One region of the Methylibium sp. T29-B genome, then DNA from elsewhere that is predicted to be linked to it. Evidence: predicted binding sites of a transcription regulator. Region 1 holds the regulator's gene; the other holds the start of a gene.
The links. The regulator FliA, encoded in region 1, starts transcription of late flagellar genes. The targets are predictions, from matches to a motif close to CTAAAGTTTNNNNNNNNNNNGCCGNTA.
Positions count from the first base shown of each region.

Region 2: a site for FliA is predicted at 1,961-1,987, ahead of fliD (flagellar filament capping protein FliD). Genes of this name have one in related genera too.

Region 1 covers NZ_AZSN01000032.1:4,828-9,399, reverse strand. The annotation lists gene Y694_RS07575 (DUF6607 family protein) at 1-987, opposite strand, end outside; gene Y694_RS07570 (methyl-accepting chemotaxis protein) at 1,109-2,182, opposite strand; gene Y694_RS25590 (hypothetical protein) at 2,188-2,460, opposite strand; gene Y694_RS07565 (RNA polymerase sigma factor FliA) at 2,491-3,204, opposite strand; gene Y694_RS07560 (antiactivator of flagellar biosynthesis) at 3,255-4,154, opposite strand; gene Y694_RS25585 (hypothetical protein) at 4,186-4,572, opposite strand, start outside.
Region 2 covers NZ_AZSN01000004.1:2,065-6,636, reverse strand. The annotation lists gene fliS (flagellar export chaperone FliS) at 1-372, opposite strand, end outside; gene fliD (flagellar filament capping protein FliD) at 502-1,932, opposite strand; gene Y694_RS01275 (flagellin) at 2,055-3,269, opposite strand; gene Y694_RS01270 (flagellin) at 3,482-4,572, opposite strand, start outside.

The DNA of each region.
Region 1 (4,572 bases):
GAAGCGCGGCTGGGCGCTGCCGATGCGGCGCCAGGCGGCGCGCACCTCGGCCCAGAACGGCTCGGTGCGCTCGAAGTAGGTCTGGCCGGCGCTGAAGTCGTGGCCGGTGATGCGCTCGTAGCGCGCCACGCCGTACTCGCGCGCCAGATAGGGCAGCGTCGCGCGTGGCCGGCCGCCATCGCCGAGCGCGAGCTTCAGGTTGTTCTCCTCCTGCACCCAGCCGCCGGGCGTGATGGTGTGGCGGTTGCTGCCGACCAGCACCTGGTAGTCGCTGCGGACGCTGAACTCGCGCCGCGGCAGCGGGCGCCAGGTCTCGTCGCTGATCCAGGTGGAGAAGCTGTCGCCGTGCTGCCAGCGCCCGCGCGCCGCGTAGCGCGGCGAGTCGTCGACCTGCAGCACGCTCTGCACCCAGCTGCCACTGCGTTCACCGGCCGGTACCGGCCGGCGCACCCAGGTGTTGCGGCCTTCGTAGGCGAGCAGGCTGTCGGCCTCGTAGCGCCACTCCTGCCGCCAGTGCCGCACGACGATGGGCTCGCTGACCTGGCCGTCCTGCATCTGCACCCGCATCACCAGGATGTGCTGCAGTGCGATGAAGTCGCCGCGGTCCTCGGACACGAACACCTGCTCGGTGCCCCAGCTCTGGTAGGGCGCGTCCGGCTTCAGCGCGGGATCGAAGCGCAGCACCTCGAGGAAGTCGAAGCTCACGCGGTAGGGACCGGCCATCGCGAGGATGGCGCGGCGGTCGCGCTCGCGCGCGCTGAGACCGGGCTCGCGCAGCCGCTTCCAGGCCTCGCTGGCCGCGGTGTCGAGCTCGACCGGCACGCCGCGCGTGCTGGCGCCGCGCGGCTTCAGTGCCGCCTCGCCGAGCGGCCAGGCGAAGATGAACTGGCTGGGTGCGGCGGCCGGAGCCGCCTCGGTGTAGGCCGCAGCGGCCCAGGGCAGGGTCAGCAGCGCAAGCAGGAACAGCAGTGCGGGGGACTTCTTCATGCGGCGCATTCTGTGCGCGTTCGCGCCGCCGGCCGCAATGCACCTGCCGAATGTCCGGGCTTGGCGCTCGCCCATGAAAAACGGCGCCCCGGGGCGCCGTCCTGCATGGATCGGGTCAGGCTCAGAACTGGAAGGCCAGCCGCACGCCGCCCCAGTGGCGACCGTTGACGGTGACCGGTGCCGCGGCTTCCTTCATCAGCACGAAGTTGCCGCCGCCCATGTCGCGCCGGTAGGTCTGCAGCAGGAAGGGCCGGGTGTTGCGCGCCGACGCGAGGCCGGTGCGGTCGTTGAAGATGCGGCGGTAGCGGCTGTTCGCGGTGTTCCACACCGGATCGTTGCTGCGCTGCGGGTTGCAGTACTGGCGGTTGTGCGTGGCGACGTAGCCGTTGCGGTCGACCGCGATGCAGTAGACGACCTTCTGGTTCAGCGTCAGCAGGCGCTCCTGCACCTGCGGGAACAGCCGGTCGGCCAGCGCGACGAAGCGCGTGGTGTGCTGGGCCGGGTTGGTGCCGGGCACGGCCTGGTAGTTCTCGTCGAACAGGTCGGCGACGGCGATGGTGTTGGTGCGCAGCGCGTCCTCCAGCAGCTTGCTGATCTGCGAGGCCGCCTCCTGGACACCGCGGATGTAGGGCGTGTCGTCGGTGTCGATGCCGCAGTCGGCCACCACTTCGATCATGTTCTCGCTGACCTTCAGGAAGGCTTCGCTGCGCGCCGTGGCGCTGCCCAGCGTCTGGCTGGAGCGCTGCATCTCGCGGTCGATCGCGGCCATCTGCTCGTTCAGGCCGTCGCAGATCGTGCGGCTCTGCACCGCCGCGGCGCTGATGCTGCCGACCCCGCCCTGCACCTCGGCCAGCGCCCGGTGGAAGGCGCCTTGCGGCGCCTCGCCCTCGCGCAACTGGATCTCGCGCGCCAGCGCGCCGACGCGCTGGTCGAGCTCGGCCACGGTGCTCATGATCTGCTTCGACGAGGCCTCGACCTTGGCCGACAGGTCCTTCACCGCGTCGGCCACGACACCGAAGCCGCGTCCGGCCTCGCCGGCCCGGCCGGCCTCGACCGAGGCGTTGAACGCCACCAGGCGCGTCTGCAGCGCGATCTGCGTGATCTGTCCGGCCGCGGCCGCCACCTGGCGCAGCGTGTCGACGATACCGCCCACCTCGGTGCCCACCTGCTCCACCGCGGCGCGTGCGCGCTCCACGGCCTTCAGGCTCTCGGTGGTGGTGGTACCGATGCCCCTTGCGCGCGCTGCACCTCGCCCAGCTGGCTGCCGAGCGTCTGCAGTGCCTGGACCTGGCGCTGGTTGACCTGGTTGCTGTCCTCGATCAGGCCGCGCACCTCGGCCGCGTCACGGCCGAGACGGGAGGCCGCCTGGGCGATGCTCTGCACCGCCTGGCGCAGGTCGGGAGCTGGCGCCGCGACGGGTGCCGGGTCGGTGGCAGCGGCCGCGCTCGGGGTCTTCTTGAACAGGCTCAGCATGGTTGTCTCGTGCTCGCTTCTTTTTGGGGTTCAGTGGTCGCGCAGCTTGGCGCGCAGGCGCGCGATCGACTGGCTGTGCAGCTGGCAGACGCGCGATTCGGTCACGCCCAGCACTGCGGCGATCTCCTTGAGGTTCATGTCCTGCTCGTAGTACATCCCCATCACGAACTGCTCGCGCTCGGGCAGGGTCTTGATGGCCTCGATCAGCGCCAGGCGCATGCGATGGTCCTGCAGCAGGGCCACCGGGTTCTCGTTCTCGTCGGCCACGTGGCGGTCGAGGAAATCGTTGTCGCCATCGTCGCCGGACATGTCCTCCAGATAGACGAGCTGCGTGCCGCGCACCTTGCCCAGCAGCTCCTGGTAGTCGGCGAGCGACAGGCCCATCTGCTTGGCGATCTCGCTCTCCGCCGGCGCGCGGCCGAGCTGCTGCTGCAGCTTGTGCACCGCGACCTCGATCTCGCGCTGCTGCTTGCGGTTGCCGCGGCTCATCCAGTCGCTGCCGCGCAGCTCGTCGAGCATCGCGCCACGGATGCGCTGGGTGGCGAAGGTCTCGAACTGCACGCCCTGCGCACTGTCGAAGCGCGACATCGCGTCGGTGAGGCCGATCAGGCCGACCTGGATCAGGTCGTCGATCTCCACGTTGGCCGGCAGCTTGGCAATCATCTGGTGCGCAAGACGACGCACCAGCGGGCTGTACTGCTTGATCATGGCGTTCGTTTCGAGGCGACCGGTGGCGGTGTACATGTCGGGCTCCAGGCGGTGTTCGGCGGTTCGTTCGGTCTTCGATCGGGGATTCAGCGCGACCGCGGCAGGCGCGAGCCCAGCGACGGCAGCGCGGAGCGTGCGCCGATCTCGCCGGCCAGTGCGCCGAACACGCTGTCGCTCACGGTGTGCGGCAGTGCGCAGGCGAGCTGTTCACGTGCCAGGCGCTTCAGCCGCAGGCTCGGGCCATCGGTGGGCGCCTCGGCCGGGTCGACGGCCACCCAGTCGTGCAGCGTGGCCCCCAGGAAGTCGTCGGCGCAGCGCGCCATGCGTTCGGCCACCTTGGCCGCGCGCGGCGAATCGGGCGGGGCGCTGAACAGCAGGTCGTGCGTCAGCAAGGCGGCGCGCGTCGCCAGCAGCTTGATGGCCGCATAAGCGTGCGTGACGCTGTCGGGCTGCTCGTCGCACAGGACGATGGGGCGCACCGTGGCCGCCTGCAGCTCCTGAACGCGACGCGCGAACAGACGGGCCAGTTCGGCAGCGCTGGCATGCACCAGCAGCACATCGATGTCGGGAGCGGCTTCGGAAATGGCGTCGAGGAAGCCGGAGGTCGAGCCGCTCGCATCCACGAAGCGCAGCGTCAGGCCGCCGGCAGCGAGGTAGCTCACGTGCGGGCTCAGCGTCTCCACGCCCTCTGCGAGGTCGAAGCTCGCCAGCTCGGCTGGTGCGCGGGCGTTCTCGCCGGCGTCGACCACGAGCGTGCGCAGACCCTGCTCGGCGTAGGCGCTGCACAGGCGCTCCAGCAGGGCGCCGCCGAAGGCGATCTTCGGGTTGGACACCACCGGGATGCAGCGCATCGTGCGGCTCACGAACAGGCGGCGCAGGCCCTGGGCCTGGTCGGCCGGTGCGGGGTGGGTCGGCAGATCGTCGAGCTGGTTGTACCAGCTGTCGGTGGCGGGGCGGCAGGCGCGGCGGGGCAGGTCGGTGGACATGGCGGCAGCGGGGTCGTCGGGATCGGGAAGCTCAGGCGCGGCCGGCCGGTACGGGGCGGCGTTCCGTCATCTGCGGCGTGGCGAACACCAGGTTCATCTCGCTCGCGTCGAAGTTGTAGGCCGGGCTGCCGGTGGCGCGCAGCGCGCGGTGCACCAGGGCCTGACCCGACAGGCGATGCCAGTCCTCGGGCACTCGCTGGCCGTTGGCCACCGCGACGATCTTCTGCTTGTGGCGGATCACGGCGTCGAGTGCCGGCGCCAGCTTCACGGCCTCGTCGAGCTTGGACAGCACGATGCCCTTGCAGGCGGCGGCACGGTAGGAGGTCATCACGTCGTCGATGGTCTCGCCCTGCACGGCGGTGTTGACCACCAGCAGCTTGTTGATCGAAGGGTGCGCCAGCATGTCGAGCAGTTCGCG
Region 2 (4,572 bases), on a different contig from region 1:
GATCAGGCTGACGCATTCGGCCAGCGCGGCATCGTCGTTGCGCAGGTTGGCCTGCATCAGGCGCGTGCTGACATAGCTGTAGAGCGATGACAGCTGCTCGGTCAGGGCGCCGCCGGCCGGGCTCAGCCCGCCCTTGAGTCCTTCCTCGACGATGCGGACCGCCCGGCTCAGTTCGTGCGCCTTGCGCTCGATCTGGCCGTCGCGCAGTGCGCCGCGCGCACGCGCCACGGCATCGAGCAATCCGGTGAACAGCATCGCGACCAGCTGGTGGGGCGAGGCGCCGCCGATGCCGGTCTCGACGCCGACCAGGTTGTAGGCCTGGCTGGAGGCGTGGTGGCGCGACGGCGAGTAGGGGCTGCTCTGGGCAAACATGACTGAAGGTCCGGCATTCGAGTGGGGCTGAGTGTTTATCGGCCGCTGCGCGCCCGGTCTTGAGCGCCACACACTCGAAATCGCCCTGCGTTTCAACCGACCCCGCGAATGCGCGGATCGGGAACGACCTCAGTCTTTCTTGTTGTAGAGGTTGGACAGGCCGGTCAGCTGCTGCGTCATGTAGGTCGACAGGGCGGTCAGCTTGGCCATCTGGGTGTCCAGCGCCGTGTACTGCTGGGTCAGCCGGACCTGCATGCGGTCGGCACGGTCGTTGACCTTCTCCTGGTCGTCCTTGTTACGCTCCAGGCGGGCCTTGATCCCCGCATTGCGGCTGGCGATCACGCCGTCGGTACCGGTCGACATGTCGGCCAGCTTCTGGAAACGCACACCCAGGCCCGTCGACGCGGGGTTCGCCGTGTCATTGGTCGTGAAGAGCTTCGACAGCTCGGCCGGCTTCGCGAGCGCCGCGTCGAGCTTGGCGTTGTCGAGCACGATGGAACCATCGCGCTGCACGTTGAAGCCGATGTCCGACAGGCGGGTCAGCTCGGCCGAGGCCGCGCTGTCCTGGCGCAGCATGGCGCGGAACTGATTGCGCAGCCCCACGGCGGCGCTGTCGCCCTGCAAGGTGCCGCCGATCTTGTTCTCCTCGTCGTACTTGGTCTGCGTGACCAGGTAGGTGTTGAGCGCGTTGTAGGCGTCGGAGAACTTCTTGATCGCGTCGCGCATCGTCCCGGTGTTCGTCGTGACGTTCACGGTGACCGGTGCGGTGGTGACCTTCACGAGATCGAGCGTCACGCCGTCCAGCGTGCCCGTCAGGCGGTTCGTGGGCGACTCGATCGCCAGGCCGTTGATCGATGCGAGGGCGTTGACCGCGGCCTGCGTCTGCGTCATCGGGTTGGCACCGCTGGCCGGGTCGTAGGCCAGGCCTGTCAGCGCCCCGGTGGCGTCGCTGACGGCGACGCGCAGGGTACTGTCCAGTCCGGTCGTGGTGCTGGTCAGCGTGAGGCGGGCACCGTTCGCGTCGCGCACGATCGCCGCCGAGACCCCGGCGTTCGCCGCATTGATCTGCGTCTTCACCTGCTCGAGCGTCGTGCCCTCCGCGAACTCGAGTTCGAGCGTCGTCGATCCGGTCTTCGGGGTGAACGCCGGATCGTTCGCGACGTTGTAGCCGCCGAGTTCGATCGTCATCTTGCCGGCACCGACCACGTCGGTCGGCGCGGTGAACACCGCCGAGGCCAGGCTCTGCGCGCGTGCGATCTGGGAGACGCTGACCGAATAGCTGCCGATGGCGGCGCCCGCGCTGGCGGTGGCGGCGACCGAGGTGGCGTCGCTGGTGCCTGCCGACGCCGCCTGCCACAGGGTGGGCTTGGCGAGCGCCTTCGCAGCGTCGCCGACGGCGGACACCAGGCTCTGCAACTGACCGTAGGCCGAGACCTGGGTCTGCATGAACGTCGCCGCGGTCTGCATCTTCTCCAGCGGCTTGCGCTCCAGCGCCACGAGCTGCGAGACGATGCTGCTGACGTCGAGGCCGCTGCCGAGACCGGGTGAAGAGATGGCCATGCTGAGTCCGGACGGATTGATGAGGGGCTATCGGCGCTCGCGCAGAAAACTGAAGCCGCGGGCCCGGCGCCGTCAGGCACCGGACAGCCGCGGCTCTCCGAAGCAGGTCGCCGGAAGGCGTCTTACTTGAGCAGCGACAGCACCTGCTGAGGCAGCTGGTTGGCCTGCGCCACCATCGCAGTGCCGGCCTGCTGCAGGATCTGGGCGCGGGACAGGTTCGCCGTTTCCATCGCGAAGTCGGCGTCCATGATGCGGCCACGCGCGGCCGACAGGTTCTCGGCCTGGATCTGGATGTTCGACACCGCGTTCTCGAAGCGGCTCTGCAGCGCGCCGAGCGTGCCGCGTGCGCCGTTGATCTGGTCGAGCGCACTGTCGATCTTCTTGATCGACACCCAGGTGGCGGAATCGGTCTCGATGTTCAAGTCGCTCAGGCCGATGTCGTCGGCGACCTCGGCGATCGCGTCGCCTTCGTCCAGACCCGTCGTCGCGGTGGTGAAGCCGGTGAACTCCACCGCCAGCGCGGCGCCAGTAGCATCCAGCTTGGATGCCTTGATGTCGAGCTTGAAGGTCCCGTCGTCGTTCTTCACCAAGTAGGCGGAGACGCCGGTGTCCGTGGTCTTGCGGTTGATCGCCTCGGCGATCTGGCCCAGGCGTTCGGTTTCGGTGCTGGCCTCGGCGATCGGGCCGACCTCGACGATCTGCTCGTTCGCGCCACCGCCGTCGATCGTGATCTGCAGGTCGCCGTCGGCGATCGCGGCCAGGTCCGTGATGGTCGTGCCGTCGAGCGTCAGGTCGGCGCTCGCGCCCTCGGCGTAGGTGATCTTCGAGAGCACCGCCGCGGTGGCGTTGGTCAGGCTGCCGACGGTGATCGCATCACCGGAGTTGGCCCCGACCTGGAAGGTCGCCGCCGTGAAGGAGCCGTCGAGCAGCTTCTTGCCGTTGAAGCTGGTCTGCTTGGCCACACGGTCGATCTCGTCGCGCAGCTGGTTCACTTCGGCCTGCAGCGCCTTGCGGTCGTCGGCGCTGTTGGTGGCGTTGGCCGATTGCACCGCCAGTTCGCGCATCCGCTGCAGCATGTCGCCCAGCTTGCCCAGCGCGCCTTCGGCGGTCTGGGCCAGCGAGATGCCGTCGTTGGCGTTGCGCGCCGCGACGTTCAAGCCGCGCACCTGGGTGTTCATGCGCTCGGCGATCGCCAGGCCGGCGGCATCGTCCTTCGCGCTGTTGACGCGCAGACCCGACGACAGCCGCTGCATCGAGGTGGCCAGCGAGGACTGACTGGTGTTCAGGTTCCGCTGGGCATTCAGCGAGATGACGTTCGTGTTGATGGTCTGGGCCATGGAAATGCTCCTTGAAGAATCGAGGATCTCCGGCCCGAAGCCGGCTTACCTGTTCGGTGTAGCCATTCTTGGTGACCTGCGGGGGTGACGATGGATCGAAAAGAGGCCGACTTCCGGCGCATTTCGGCCCCGGAAAGCAAAAGGCCCCGTCCTGACGGACGGGGCCCGAGGATCCCGGGGCCGGCGGCCCGGAGGCCGCCGCGGGAGGCCGATCAGCGCAGCAGCGACAGCACTTGCTGCGGCAGCTGATTGGCCTGGGCCACCATGGCGGTACCGGCCTGCTGCAGGATCTGCGAGCGCGACAGGTTGGCCGTTTCCGACGCGAAGTCGGCATCCATGATCCGGCCACGCGAGGCCGCGGTGTTCTCCGCCTGGATCTGGATGTTCGACACCGCATTCTCGAAGCGGCTCTGGATCGCGCCCAGGGTACCGCGGGCACTGTTCACCTGGTCCAGTGCGCTGTCGATCTTCTTGATCGACACCCACACATCCGATTCGGTCTCGATGCTCAGCGCGTCGATGCCAATGGCATCCGTCACCGCGGCGGGCACGTCGCCTTCGTCCAGACCCGTGGTCGTGGTATCGAAGCCGGTGAACTCCACCGACAGCGGGGCACCGTCGGCATCCAGGCGCGAGGCCTTGATGTCGAGCTTGTAGGTGCCGTCGTCATTGGCCACCAGGTAGGCCGACACGCCGGTGTCGCTGGTCTTGCGGTTGATCGCCTCGGCCACCTGACCCAGACGCTCCAAGCCCGAGCTCGCTTGGGCGATCGCACCCACCTCGACCACCAGTTCGTTGTCGCCGCCGTCGTCGATCGTGATCTGCAGGTCGCCGTCGGCGATCGCGTCCAGCGTCGTGATGTCGGTGTCGTCCTTCGCCAGGTCACCGCTGGAGATTTCGGCGTAGGTGATCTTCGACAGGTTGCTGGCCGATGCGTTCGTCAGGCTGCCGACCGTGATGTTGTCGCCGGCGCCGGCGCCGACCTGGAAGGCCGCCGCGGTGAAGGAGCCGTCGAGCAGCTTGCGGCCGTTGAAGGTCGTCTGCTTCGCCACACGGTCGATTTCGTCGCGCAGTTGCGTGACTTCGGCCTGCAGGGCCTTGCGGTCGTCGGCGCTGTTGGTGGCGTTGCCCGACTGGACGGCCAGTTCACGCATGCGTTGCAGCATGTCGCCGACCTTGCCCAGCGCGCCTTCGGCGGTCTGCGCCAGCGAGATGCCGTCGTTGGCGTTGCGCGCCGCGACATTGAGGCCACGGACCGACGCGTTCATGCGCTCGGCGATCGCCAGACCGGCGGCGTCGTCCT